2 regions of the Kitasatospora sp. McL0602 genome follow, and region 2 is predicted to be linked to the other one. Evidence: riboswitches for the same ligand, from Rfam matches in the RefSeq annotation. Region 2 holds a riboswitch; the other holds the start of a gene.
What was found. Region 2 has a riboswitch for S-adenosylmethionine ahead of thrC (threonine synthase). Riboswitches for the same ligand answer to the same signal wherever they lie in the genome.
Positions count from the first base shown of each region.

Region 1: linked by a shared signal. The riboswitch ahead of ACR68M_RS25815 (aminotransferase class V-fold PLP-dependent enzyme) and the one ahead of thrC (threonine synthase) in region 2 are both predicted to bind S-adenosylmethionine.

Region 1 covers NZ_CP197246.1:5,658,155-5,665,173, forward strand. Annotated here, with positions in the region: gene qcrC (cytochrome bc1 complex diheme cytochrome c subunit) at 1-695, opposite strand, end outside; gene ctaE (aa3-type cytochrome oxidase subunit III) at 832-1,452, opposite strand; gene ACR68M_RS25805 (hypothetical protein) at 1,881-2,306, shown strand; gene trpD (anthranilate phosphoribosyltransferase) at 2,446-3,519, shown strand; SAM riboswitch class IV at 3,595-3,712, shown strand; gene ACR68M_RS25815 (aminotransferase class V-fold PLP-dependent enzyme) at 3,765-5,123, shown strand; gene ACR68M_RS25820 (Lrp/AsnC ligand binding domain-containing protein) at 5,147-5,431, opposite strand; gene ACR68M_RS25825 (rhomboid family intramembrane serine protease) at 5,428-6,234, opposite strand; gene ACR68M_RS25830 (hypothetical protein) at 6,388-6,627, shown strand; gene ACR68M_RS25835 (NYN domain-containing protein) at 6,996-7,019, shown strand, end outside.
Region 2 covers NZ_CP197246.1:3,075,871-3,082,889, reverse strand. Annotated here, with positions in the region: gene ACR68M_RS13865 (alpha,alpha-trehalose-phosphate synthase (UDP-forming)) at 1-1,456, opposite strand, end outside; gene otsB (trehalose-phosphatase) at 1-3, shown strand, start outside; gene ACR68M_RS13860 (glucosyl-3-phosphoglycerate synthase) at 1,508-2,515, opposite strand; SAM riboswitch class I at 2,727-2,857, shown strand; gene thrC (threonine synthase) at 2,851-4,158, shown strand; gene ACR68M_RS13850 (ubiquitin-like small modifier protein 1) at 4,186-4,464, shown strand; gene ACR68M_RS13845 (cold-shock protein) at 5,122-5,328, shown strand; gene groL (chaperonin GroEL) at 5,657-7,019, shown strand, end outside.

The DNA of each region.
Region 1 (7,019 bases), 2.6 Mb from region 2:
AGGGCGAGACCGCCGGGGTTGGGCTCGTCGTTGGTGGTGTGGCGGACGAAGGCCACGATCTGACGCTTCTGCTCCTCCGGCATGGTGGTGTCGGGGAAGGAGGGCATGTTCTGCGGGCCGGTCTGCATGGCCTCGTAGATGTGCTTGGCGTCCACACCGTCCAGGGACGGCGCGTACTTGCCCTGCGTCAGGGCGCCACCCGAACCGGCGAAGTTGTGGCACTGCGCGCAGTTGGTGCGGAACAGCTCGCCACCCTTCGACACGTCGTTCGGGTTGGTCGAGGTGTACTGCTCGGGGGTCGGGACGACCGCGCCGGGGCCGAGGGAGGCCACGAAGGCGGCGAGCTGGTCGATCTCGGTCTGGGAGTAGATGACCTTCTTGCGCGGCACCTGGGCGCCGGGCTGCTGCGCGGGCATGCGGCCGGTGCCGACCTGGAAGTCGACCGCGGCGGAGCCCACGCCGACCAGGCTCGGACCGTCGGAGCTGCCCTGGCCGTTGAGGCCGTGGCAGGACGAGCAGCCGACGGCGAAGAGCCGCTTGCCCTCGTCGATCGCGAGCGACTGCGCCGAGGTGTCGGCCTGAGCCGCCTGGGCGGGCACGAACGCGGCGTACAGCCCCCCGGTCACCGCCAGGGCGAAGAGTAGGACGACCAGCGCCGCCAATGGGTGGCGCCGTCGTGCGGAGAGCTTTTTCACGGAATAACCCCGGTGTCAGGATCTGGTCGGCTGGTGAGTGCGCCCGGGTGCCGGGGCTTCTACCCGGCTGGGGATGCGCGCGGTCGGCGGTCAGGCACCTGCGTGTCCGCCGGCAGCCAGCGACCTGATCAGCTGGTTACTTGATCAGGTAGATGGTCGCGAACAGGCCGATCCACACGACGTCGACGAAGTGCCAGTAGTACGACACCACGATCGCGGCGGTGGCCTGCTCGTGCGTGAACCGCTTGGCTGCGTACGTCCGTCCCAGGACCAGCAGGAAGGCGATCAGACCACCCGTCACGTGCATGCCGTGGAAGCCGGTGGTCAGGTAGAACACCGTGCCGTACGGGTCGGAGGACAGCGAGAGGCCGTCCTTCTTGACCAGCTCGGTGTACTCGAAGATCTGGCCGCCGATGAAGATCGCGCCCATCACGAAGGTGATGGAGAACCACGAGCGGAGCTTCTTCACGTCACCGCGCTCGGCGGCGAAGACGCCGAGCTGACAGGTGAGGGAGGAGAGCACCAGGATCGTGGTGTTCACCGAGGAGAAGGGGACGTTGAGGGCGTGAGCCTTCTCCGCCCAGAACTCAGGGCCCTTGACCGAGCGGAGCGTGAAGTACATCGCGAAGAGGGCCGCGAAGAACATCAGCTCGGAGCTCAGCCAGACGATGGTTCCGACGCTGACGAGGTTCGGCCTGTTGACCGCTCCGTGCGCGTGTCCGGTTTCTGTTGCTGTTGCTGTCGCCACGACGGACATTATGTCGGTCCCTTATTCCGTCTTCACGCCGGGGGGTGTACCTCGGAGTGTCCGGTGCGTGCGGTATGCCCTGTTGAGGTCCGACGGGGCGTCCGACGAGGGGCCTGAGGGGCTGGTGTCCGTTTTCTGACAGTTCTTCGGAGGGGTCGGAGGGCCGTGCTCACCCGGCTGCCCGGCGTGTCCCTCCGCCTGGTGGCGGGTGCGGTGCGCTAGCAGGTGAGCCGTACGGGTGATGTAAGTGCGCCAGGGTGACGGACCGTCCTCCAGGTGGGCGACGGCTCCCGCGCGGCGGCTTGAGAGAGATCGCGTCAAGGGGTCACCGCGAGGGGTGCTCGGGAGTAGCATCCGGAAGTGAACGTGGCCCGGGTCACATCCGGGTCGGCTATGAGTAAGTCGTATAAGAGGACGAGTCCCGGGGAGCAGGACCCATGGCGCACACGACCGACGAGACGCTCACTGTTCTTGTCTACAGCGACGACCGCAACACCCGTGAGCAGGTGTCGCTCGCGCTCGGCCGGCGCCCGGCCGCCGATCTCCCCGAGCTCGAGTACCTGGAGTGCGCGACGCTGCCCGCCGTCATGAAGGCGCTGGAGAAGGGTGGCGTCGACCTCTGCGTCCTGGACGGCGAGGCCACCCCCGCCGGCGGACTCGGCGTCGCCCGGCAGGTCAAGGACGAGATCTACGGCTGCCCGCCGGTGCTGGTGCTGATCGGCAGGCCGCAGGACTCCTGGCTGGCCGCCTGGAGCCGGGCCGACGCCGCCGTCCCGCACCCCGTCGACCCGGTCGCCCTCGTGGGGGCGGCCGAGACGCTGCTGCGGGCCCGCTGCGCGGGGCGGACGCCGGCGGCGCACTAGCGGCGGCCGCCGAGGGTTGTCCCGCACGGGTTGTCTCAGTAGGAGAGAAGACACCCGAAGACTCCGGCACCGGTGCGGTGCCGCTCGCTAGGCTGACTCCGTCCCTTGTTCGATGAAGCGATGAGAGCTGGAGTCAGCCATGGTGAACGTGCAGCCTGCGAACGGCGGTAGCGACCCCGCGCAGGTGGTCCGCACCTGGCCGGATCTCCTCGGCACGCTGCTCAGCGGCGCCGACCTCACCCAGCAGGACACCGCCTGGGCGATGGACCGGATCATGCGGGGCGAGGCCGGGCCGGTCCGGATCGCCGGGTTCATGATCGCGCTGCGGGCCAAGGGCGAGACGGTCGAGGAGGTCTCCGGCCTGGCCGAGGCGATGTACGCGCACGCCGAGCCGCTGCACATCCCCGGCCCCGCCGTCGACATCGTCGGCACCGGCGGCGACCGCGCCAAGACCGTCAACATCTCCACCATGTCGGCGATCGTCGCGGCTGCGGCCGGGGCCAAGGTCGTCAAGCACGGCAACCGGGCCGCCTCCTCCGCCAGCGGCTCCACCGACGTGCTGGAGAAGCTCGGCATCAGCCCCGACATCACCCCCCGCCGGGTCGCCGAGATCGCCGAGGAGGTCGGGCTGACCTTCTGCGCGGCCGCCAGGTTCCACCCCGCGATGCGGCACGCCGGCCCCACCCGCAGCGAACTCGGCGTGCCCACCGCCTTCAACATCCTCGGGCCGCTCACCAACCCCGCCCGCGTCACCGCCCATGCCGTCGGCTGCTTCGACACCCGGCTCGCCGGGCTGATCGCCGGGGTCTTCGCCCAGCGCGGCCACTCGGCCCTGGTCTTCCGCGGCGACGACGGGCTGGACGAGCTGACCACCTGCACCACCTCGCAGGTGTGGATCGTGAAGGACGGCAAGGTCCAGGAGACCGCCTTCGACCCCCGGGACGTCGGCATCGAGCTGGTCGAGATCTCGGCGCTGCGCGGCGCCGACCCCACCTACAACGCCGCCGTCGCCCGCCGGGTCTTCGCGGGCGAGCGCGGCGCCGTCCGTGACGCGGTGCTGCTCAACACCGCCGCCGGGCTGGCGGCACTGGACCTGACGGACGCTCCGCTGACCGAGCAGCTCGCCGCCGGGATGGAACGGGCGGCGACGGCCATCGACTCCGGTGCGGCGGAGGCGACCCTCAAGGCCTGGGCGGAGGCCTCGCTGCGCTGAGTAGGGACGGCGGGGGTCTCGGATGGCGGACGGGTGTTTGACCACGTGCTGGTCTGCTGCTTAGAGTCGGGGACAGGTCATGAGTGACAGCGACAAGCCCCAGCTTGCTGTCCGGCAACCCTCCGTCCGTGGCGGGGTGCCCTGGGTGAGGACCGGGCTCCGCGGCGATCCGTCCGCGTGGCAAGCGCGGACCACCGGTGTCTCTCTGCACTCCCGGGGTCCTGTCCCCGAAGGAGTGCACCCTCATGTCCGTCGCCACCGAACTCTGCGCCCCGCTCGCCGTCCTCGGCCACGATGTCCAGGTGCCGCTGGTCTCCGGTGAGAAGGTCGAGTACGCCGCGCTCGACTACGCCGCCAGCTCCCCGGCGCTCCAGCGGGTCTGGGACGACGTCGCCGCCTACGCGCCGTACTACGGCAGCGTGCACCGCGGCGCCGGGTACCTCTCGCAGCTCTCCACCGACCTCTTCGAGCAGAGCCGCCGCACGGTCGAGGACTTCCTCGACCTGCGGGAGGGCGACCAGGTCGTCTTCACCCGGGCGACCACCGACTCGCTGAACCTGCTCGCCGGGGTGCTCCCCGAGGGCACCCGGGTGTTCGCCTTCGAGACCGAGCACCACGCCTCACTGCTGCCCTGGCGCCGGGCGGGCCTGACGGTCAGTTACCTCCGCGCCCCGCGCTCGCACGCCGAGGCCGTCGCCCGCCTGGCGGAGGCCCTGGCCGCCGCCCCCGAGGGCCCCAAGCTGTTCTGCGTCACCGGCGCCTCCAACGTGACGGGCGAGCTGTGGCCGGTCGCCGAGCTGACCGAGACCGCGCACCGGTACGGCACCCGCGTCGTCCTGGACGCCGCCCAGCTGGCCCCCCACCACCGGGTGTCCGTCCGGGAGTCGGGCGTCGACTGGGTGGCCTTCTCCGGCCACAAGCTGTACGCGCCGTTCGGCGCCGGCGTGCTGGCCGGCCGGGCCGACTGGCTGGACGCGGCGGAGCCGTACCTCGCGGGTGGCGGCGCCAGCCGTACCGTCGCCCGGGAGGCCGACGGTTCGGTGGCCGTCGAGTGGCACAGCGGCCCCGCGCGGCACGAGGCCGGCTCGCCGAACGTGATCGGTGCATACGCCGTCGCCTCCGCCTGCCGGGCGCTCACCGAGGCCGGGTTCGACGCGCTGGAGGCTCGCGAGCAGGCGCTGATCGCCCGACTGAAGGCCGGGCTGGCGGCGATCCCCGAGGTCAAGGTGCTCAGCCTCTTCGGCGACGACGCGGCCCGGGTCGGGGTGCTGTCGTTCGTGGTGCAGGGGTGGAACAGCTCGCACTTCTCCGCCGCGCTCTCGGCCGAGTACGGCATCGGCGTCCGGGACGGGCTGTTCTGTGCGCACCCGCTCGTGCGGACGCTGCTGGGCGGGGAGGACGCCGCGCCGTCCGAGTGCGGCGCGCCGGAGCCGTCGCTCCCGGGCGAGCGCAGCCTCAACGCCATCCGGGTCAGCTTCGGCGCCGGCACCCCGGAGGAGCACCTGGACCGCTTCCTCGCCGCCGTCCGGGAGCTGGTCACGGACGGCGCGGCGTGGAGCTACCGCAACGAGGGCGGCCGCTGCGTGGCCGACACCCGGCGGTAGGGCTCCACGCCCCTGGTGAGCGGTTACTCGTCGTCGAAGCCGAGGGCGAAGGCGGCCTCGAGGTCGTGCTGGGAGTAGGTGCGGAAGGCGATCTGGGTCTCGGTGTGTTCGACGCCGGGGACCTTGTTGAGCTGGCCGGGGATCACCGCGGCGAGGTCGTCGTGGCGGCGGACGCGGACCATGGCGACCAGGTCGTAGCCGCCGGTCACCGAGTACACCTCGCTGACGCCTTCGATCGCCGCGATCGCCTCGGCGATCTCGGGGATGCGGTCGACGCTGGTCCTGATCAGAACGATCGCGGTGATCACTCGGGCTCTCCTTGCCGTGGGGGTCGCTGCCAGCGTATCCGGCGGACCGTCACGGCCCAGACGGTCAGGTACCCGGCGGAGAAGCCGATCACGTGGACGAGGTAGGCCACGCCGGGCCCGCCGGTGTGCACGGACCACCACTGGAGCACGAACCAGAGGCCCAGGACGAGCCAGGCGGGCAGCCGCAGCGGGAGGAAGAGGAGCAGCGGCACCAGCGTCGTGACCCGGGCGTGCGGATAGAGCCGCAGGTAGGCGCCGAGCACCCCGGCGATCGCGCCCGAGGCGCCGACCACGGCCCGGACGCTGTCCGTCGTGTGGGTCTCGGCGAGGGCGTAGCCGTACGTGGCGAGGTAGCCCATGGCCAGGTAGAGCAGCAGGAAGCGGATCCGGCCGAAGCGCTCCTCCACGCCGGGGCCGAAGACGAAGAGGAAGAGCACGTTGCCCAGCAGGTGCAGCCAGCCCGCGTGGACGAAGAGCGAACTGAGGACCGAGAGAACCGGGATCTTGGCCGGAGTGGGGGAGACCTCGCAGTCGGGGGTGGCCCTGGGCAGGGCGGCGAGCCGATCGGCGGTCAGGGGGTGGCCGGTCGTCAGCTCGACCGGTACGGCGCCCCAGCGCTGCTCGTACCGCTGCTCGGCGCAGACCCTCGCCTGCCCGGTGCCGTAGCCGGGGTTGAGGCCGAAGCTCGGGCCGGTCAGCAGGACGAGGGCGCTCAGGGCGATCAGCGCGAGGGTGACCACCGGCCGCCGGGCTGCCGGGTCGGCGTCACGGGTGCCGAGCCGGTCGAGGACGGAGAGCGCCATAGGGCGAGCATTCCTCCAGGGGTCGGTGCCGACACGGGGTGTACTGCGTGTGGGTTAACGCGCCTGAGCGTCCGGACCGGTGAACAGGGGGGTGAGGCCAGGCAATAGGCTTGCCTCCATCCAGAACTGGGTGACAGCCGAGAGGACCTCCCGATGACCATCGCCGCCCCTACCGCTGAGACCCGCTGGCGCTGCACGCTCTGCGGCAACCTGACCCGCTTCGACGTGACCAGGTCGTCCAAGGTGATCGAGTTCCTGCACTTCGACCTGGCCGGTGAGGCCAAGGTGGAGGAGACCGAGGTCGTCACCGAGACGCTGGAGTCCGTCCGCTGCCGCTGGTGCAACGCCGTCGACCAGGTCGAGCTGGTGGCGCGCCCCGGCGCCGAGGACTGAGCAGGCGCTGAGCAGCCGACTCCTGGCCGGTCCGGCCGGGGGACGGCCGTCCGGGTGCAGGATCGGTACTCCTCGGTCCGGGCCGGAGTGTGGCGTGGTCCCGGGTGGGGCACGGTACCCGGGACAATTGCAGAGAGCGGTGGGTTTGAGGGCAGCGGCACCGGGCCGCACGGACCCCGCAGAGCAGAATCGGAGCCGAGGACGTGGTGGACGAAGCGAGGGGGCCCGCCGAGCCGCAGGGGCAGCCGCCCGCCGAGCCCGGCACCGAGACCGCCGACGCGCTCTCGCAGGCCCCGGAGCAGGCTCCGGAACCGGCCGCTGAGCCGACTGCTGAGCCTGCTGCTGAGACCGCGGCGTCCGTCGAGCGGCTGGACCGGCCGCTCCCCGAGGGC
Region 2 (7,019 bases):
TGAGCTGGTCGAGGAACCACTGCTGCGGCGGCAGTGCGGTGGCTGCGGAGGCCAACCGCTTGGTGCGTTCGGTGCGTTCGGCAGCCGGCATGGTGAGTGCCCGGTGCAGCGCCTCGGCGGTTGCGAGCACGTCGTAGGGGTTCACCGTGATGGCGTCGTCGGCGAGTTCGGCGTACGCGCCCGCCTCGCGGGAGAGCACGAGGGCGCACCCCGCGTCGGAGACCACCGGGATCTCCTTGGCGACGAGGTTCATGCCGTCCCGGATCGGGTTGACGAGGGCGACGTCGGCGAGCCGGTAGGCGGCGAGCGACCGGGGGAAGTCGTCGTTGACGTGCAGGATCAGCGGCTGCCAACTCGGCGTGCCGAACTCGTCGTTGATCTCGTGCGCGATCCGCTGCACGGCGGCCGTGTACTCCCGGTACTCGGGCAGGTCGTGCCGGGAGGGGTAGGCGAAGGCGATGTGCACCACGCGGTCCTGCCACTCCGGCCGGGAGCGCAGCAGGTGCCGGTAGGCGAGTAGGCCCCGGACGATGTTCTTGCTCAGCTCGGTGCGGTCGACCCGGACGATGGTGCGGCGTTCGCCGACCTGCTCCCGCAGTGCGGCCAACCGGGCCTCCACGTCGGGCCGGTGGGCCCGTTTGCGGAGGAAGTCGCCGTCCGCGCCCAGGGCGTGCACGCCGAGCCGGGTGGTGCGGCCGCCGTGCGTGACGGTGAGCGCGGTGCGGTCGACGACGGCGCCGAGCACGCTCTCGCAGCAGTCGGCGAAGGCGAGCGCCCAGCGGCGGGTCAGGAAGGCGGCGCGGTCGGCGCCGAGGATGCCGGAGAGGACGGCGGCGGCGACGTCGTCGGGCAGCATCCGGTAGTACTCGGGCGGCGCCCACGGGGTGTGCGAGAAGTGGCCGATCCGCAGGTCGGGCCGCAGGGCCCGGAGCAGCTCCGGGGCGAGCGAGAGGTGGTAGTCCTGGATCAGGACGGCCGCGCCGGGGGCCGCCTCGGCGGCGAGGGCCTCGGCGAAGGCGGTGTTGTACGCGCGGTAGGACTCCCACTCGCGGCGGAAGCGCTCGTCGAAGACGGGGGTGACCGGGGTGTCGTACAGCAGGTGGTGGACGAACCAGAGGGTGGAGTTGGCGACGCCGTTGTAGGCGCGGGTGAAGGTGCCCGGGTCGATGTCCAGCATCCGGACGGCCTGTCCGCCGATGTCGAATCCGCCCAGGTCGAGCCGCCCTTCCGGGCTCTGCCGGGCGGCCTGCCGGTCGGCCTCGCCGAGTGCGGCGCAGACCCAGACGGCGGAGGGGTCGTCGATCGCGGACAGGCCGGAGACCAGGCCGCCGCCGCCTCTGCGCAGGGTGAGCGCGCCGTCGTCCCCACTGCTGAAGGACACCGGCCCACGGTTGGAGGCCACCAGGACGGGGGCGGCGCCGGCAGGCTTCGAACGTTCGGTCGCGAGATCGGCCATACAGGCAACCTTGCCTGAGTGGCGGGGGCGCAAACCCTGCCGGGTGCGGCACTAGCCCCGCGCCCGGTACTCCGGGACGGTCCGCATCGGGGGGCGTTCCAGGGCGCCGACCGGGTGGGTGTGGGCGGTGAAGGCGCGGGTCGCCGGGTCTCTGGTGAACTGGGTGAGCAGTGGGTGGACGAGGTCGGGCTCGGCCTTGAGGCGGTGGGTGCGGTCGAGGCGTTCCAGGGCGGTCCGGTAGATGGTGGCGGCCATCCGGCCGAGCGCCTGGCCGTCCTGGTGGCGGTGGTGGCGGACGCCGACGTCGACCTGGGCCAGTGCGTCCAGCCCGACGGTGTCCAGGGCGTCCACCAGCAGGCCGAGCTCGACGCCGTAGCCGGTCGGGAAGGGCAGCTGTTCGAGCAGTGAGCGGCGGGCCGCGTACTCGCCGCCGAGTGGCTGGACGAAGCCGGCCAGCTGCGGCCAGTGCAGGCCCAGCAGCGGGCGGGCGACGAGCTCGGTGACCCGGCCGCCGCCGGCGGGGACGACCGCGCCCTCGGTCTCCAGCGGCCGGTCGTACATCGCCTTGACCAGGTGCAGCCCGGGGTCGGTCAGCAGCGGCCCGACGATGCCGGAGACGAAGGCCGGGTCGAACTCGCGCAGGTCGGCGTCGATGAAGCAGACGATCTCGCCGGAGGTGACGAGCAGCGAGCGCCAGAGCACCTCCCCCTTGCCGGGGGCGGCGGGCAGCCGGGGCAGCACGTCGTCGCGGTGCACCACCCGGGCTCCGGCGGCGGCGGCGAGTTCGGCCGTCCGGTCGGAGGAGCCGGAGTCGACCACGACCAGCTCGTCGACCAGCGGCAGCCGCTCCATCAGCTCCCGCCGGATCACCCGGACGATCTCGCCGACGGTCGGCTCCTCGTCGAGGGCGGGCAACACCACGCTGACCGTGCCGGCCGGGCCCGCCGCCCGCTTGGCGGCGAGCAGCGTCTCGGCGGGCCGGTCGGCGGTCGTCCACGAGCGCCGGCGCAGCCAGGACGCCACCTCGGGAAGGAGAGCCGGGGTCAGCTCGTCTTGCACGGTGTCGCTCCTCGTGGGTCGTGTCTGTCGTCCTGGAGTATCAAGGCGCCGGGCCCCCAAGGCTGTTCCGGCCCGTGGCCGGTTATGGGCTGTGTCATCTCGCTGGGCGGACGCTCCCCGGAATCGCGGCCGCCTTCGGATACAGTCTTCGTACTGCGGTCGGACCTTTGCACGTCGGGGTCGGCCCAGGAGTATGACCACAACTTCATAGAGCTCATCCAGAGGGACTGAGGGAACGGCCCGTCGAAGTCCCGGCAACCTTCTCGCTCCGTGGTCGCAGACCCGGCGGGACAGGTGCCAATTCCGTCCTGTGGCGCGCCCGCGCCACGGGGAAGATGAGGAGAGAGGCCTCCGCCATCATGGCTACCGCTACCCCTGTTGCCCCCGCGACCGTCGACCTCGGCCCCGCCGCCGCGCTGTCCTGTCGTGAGTGTGGCACCCGCTTCGAGCTCGGCCCGATCTTCGCCTGCGTCGAGTGCTTCGGCCCGCTGGAGATCGCGTACGACTTCGGCAGCGAAGACACCGAGCACCTCCGCCGCCGGATCGAGGCCGGTCCGGCGTCGATCTGGCGCTACGCCCCGCTGCTGCCCGTCCCCGCCGACGTCGCCTCCAAGCCGAACCTGAACCCGGGCTGGACGCCGCTGGTGAAGGCCGACAACCTGGGCCGCGAGCTGGGCTTCACCGCGCAGCTGCACATCAAGGACGACTCCGGGAACCCGACGCACTCGTTCAAGGACCGGGTGGTCGCCTGCGCGATCGAGGCGGCGCGCGCCTTCCACTTCACCACCCTGTCGTGCTCCTCCACCGGCAACCTGGCCGGTGCGGTCGGCGCGGCGGCGGCACGGGCCGGCTTCAAGTCCTGCGTGTTCATCCCGCACGACCTGGAGCAGGGCAAGGTCGTGATGGCCGGGGTCTACGGCGGCGAGCTGGTCGGCATCGAGGGCAACTACGACGACGTGAACCGCTTCTGCTCGGAGCTGATCGGCGACCCGGCGGGCGAGGGCTGGGGCTTCGTCAACGTCAACCTCCGCCCGTACTACGGCGAGGGCTCGAAGACGCTGGCGTACGAGATCTGCGAGCAGCTCGGCTGGCGGCTGCCGGAGCAGCTGGTGATCCCGATCGCCTCGGGCTCCCAGCTCACCAAGATCGACAAGGGCCTGCAGGAGCTGATCAAGCTCGGCCTGGTCGAGGACCGCCCCTACAAGATCTTCGGCGCCCAGGCCGAGGGCTGCTCCCCGGTCTCCGCCGCCTTCAAGGCCGGGATCGACGTCATCCGCCCGGTCAAGCCGAACACCATCGCCAAGTCGCTGGCGATCGGCAACCCGGCCGACGGCCCGTACGTGCTGGACATCGCCCGGCGCACCGGCGGCGCCGTCGAGGACGTCACCGACGCCGAGGTGGTCGAGGCGATCAAGCTGCTGGCGCGGACGGAGGGCATCTTCGCCGAGACCGCGGGCGGGGTGACCGTCGGCGTGCTCAAGAAGCTCGTCGAGACCGGGCAGCTGGACCCGGCCAAGGAGACCGTCGCGATCAACACCGGCGACGGCCTGAAGACCCTGGACGCCGTCTCCGACGCCGGCATGACCACCGTCATCCGGCCGACGCTGGAGTCCTTCCGCTCGGCCGGCCTCGCCTCCGCCTGACCCCCACCCGCTTTAGGAGCACCGAACATGAGCGTCAGCGTCCGCATCCCGACCATCCTGCGCACCTACACCGACGGCGCCGCCGAGGTGAAGGCCGAGGGCAGCACCCTGGCCGAGGTCGTCCAGGACCTGGAGGCCAACTTCCCGGGCATCGCGGCCCGCGTCCTCGACGACACCGGCAAGCTGCGCCGCTTCGTGAACGTCTACGTCAACGACGACGACGTGCGTTTCGCCGAGGGCCTGGAGACGGCCGTCGCGGACGGCGCGAGCGTCTCCGTCATCCCGGCCGTCGCGGGCGGCTGCTGACCGCCCCGCACGCAACCGCGGCATTGCACGGACCCGAGCCGCCGGTGGAATTCGGAACGCATTGTTCCGTTTCTTCCGGCGGCTTCGGCATGCCCGGGGAATTCCCGTCCCGGCGGGGGAGTAGAGTGCGGCTCTGGTCGGCGTACTCCCCTCCGCCGCCTGCGGGGTATTCCCTCCCGCACTCCTTTGCGCACTCCTTCGCGGCGGCCCGTCCCGGTGGCCCGTCCATGCCTGCGCCCGACGCCTCCGACCGGCTGGTCGCATACGCAAGGCTCGTCCGGCCGCTGAGACGTCCGTCCGGTAGTACGGACCGGAAGATGTCAGGCTGACGTCAGAAATCTTTCGGCGCTTTGCGCCATTCGTCCCGCTATGCCCGGTGTGAATTGCTGTCGTCTGCCGCTTTCATCCCGGGATATCCGTCCTGTGCCCCGGTGAATTCCGCAAGGTTGGGCCTGTTGCAGAGGGCGTCTGTCCGGATACATTCAGCCGCGGTCGACGCATTCGCCCGCTGATCAGCCGCCCCCAGGGCGGCGTCAGCGGCCGCTTGCGGCGTGCAGGGCTGCGTCCAGGGGGGGTTCCCTCGGGCGTGCCTACCAGACCTGGACCCGCATCCCTGCGGGTTCGTGAAGGGCCAGCACAGTACAAGGGGAGTTCGGAATGGCTCAGGGCACCGTCAAGTGGTTCAACGCGGAGAAGGGCTACGGCTTCATCGCGGTCGACGGTGGTGCGGACGTGTTCGTCCACTACAGCGCGATCCAGATGGACGGCTACCGCACCCTCGAGGAGGGCCAGCGGGTCGAGTTCGAGATCTCCCAGGGACAGAAGGGCCCGCAGGCGGACATGGTCCGTGCGCCCGCGGTCTGACCTTTCCGCCCCTGCGGGGCCTCGGCTCGGTCACGAGCTGGTGCTCAACAGCTTCACCCGGCAGGCCCGTACGACACCCGTCGTACGGGCCTGCCGCCGTCTCCGCCGCCGTCGCCTGCGACATCGGCGCGGCTCGGCCGATTGGGCTTGCACTCGATACCCGAGAGTGCTAATCATTGGCGTTAGCACTCACAGCATGAGAGTGACAACGGACCGGGTCGGTGAGGCCCCCGGGAGCGGTTGGGGACATGACCCCCGCACACCAGGGCCGTCCGTCGCGGGCACCTCTGGTCCGAGCAGTCGACCGTGTCCTGGAGGACCACTTCCGATGGCCAAGATCATCGCTTTTGACGAGGAAGCTCGCCGCGGACTCGAGCGTGGCATGAACCAGCTTGCCGACGCCGTCAAGGTGACGCTGGGCCCCAAGGGCCGCAACGTCGTCCTTGAGAAGAAGTGGGGCGCCCCCACGATCACGAACGACGGCGTCTCCATCGCCAAGGAGATCGAGCTCGAGGACCCGTACGAGAAGATCGGTGCGGAGCTCGTCAAGGAGGTCGCCAAGAAGACGGACGACGTCGCTGGCGACGGCACCACCACCGCCACCGTGCTCGCCCAGGCGCTCGTCCGCGAGGGTCTGCGCAACGTCGCCGCCGGCGCCAACCCGATGGCCCTGAAGCGCGGCATCGAGAAGGCCGTCAAGGCCGTCTCCGACGAGCTGCTCGCCCAGGCCAAGGAGGTGGAGACCAAGGAGCAGATCGCTGCCACCGCCTCCATCTCGGCCGCCGACACCCAGATCGGCGAGCTCATCGCCGAGGCGATGGACAAGGTCGGCAAGGAAGGCGTCATCACCGTCGAGGAGAGCAACACCTTCGGTCTCGAGCTCGAGCTCACCGAGGGCATGCGCTTCGACAAGGGCTACATCTCCGCCTACTTCGCCACCGACCTGGAGCGTATGGAGACCTCGTTCGAGGACCCGTACATCCTGATCGCCAACTCCAAGATCGGCTCGGTCAAGGACCTGCTGCCGCTGCTGGAGAAGGTCATGCAGAGCGGCAAGCCGCTCGTCATCATCGCCGAGGACGTCGAGGGCGAGGCCCTGTCGACCCTGGTCGTGAACAAGATCCGTGGCACCTTCAAGTCCGTCGCCGTCAAGGCCCCGGGCTTCGGTGACCGCCGCAAGGCCATGCTCGGCGACATCGCCATCCTCACCGGTGGCACCGTCATCTCCGAGGAGGTCGGCCTCAAGCTGGAGAACGCCGGCGTCGACCTGCTGGGCACCGCCCGCAAGGTCGTCATCACCAAGGACGAGACGACCATCGTCGACGGTGGCGGCGACAGCGAGCAGGTCGCGGGCCGCGTGAACCAGATCCGCGCCGAGATCGAGAACAGCGACTCGGACTACGACCGCGAGAAGCTCCAGGAGCGCCTGGCGAAGCTCGCCGGTGGCGTCGCCGTCATCAAGGCGGGCGCGGCCACCGAGGTCGAGCTCAAGGAGCGCAAGCACCGCATCGAGGACGCCGTCCGCAACGCGAAGGCCGCCGTCGAGGAGGGCATCGTCGCCGGTGGTGGCGTCGCGCTGCTGCAGGCTTCGGTCGCGTTCGACAAGCTGGAGCTCGAGGGCGACGAGGCCACCGGTGCCAACATCGTCCGCGTCGCGCTGGAGGCCCCGATCAAGCAGATCGCGGTCAACG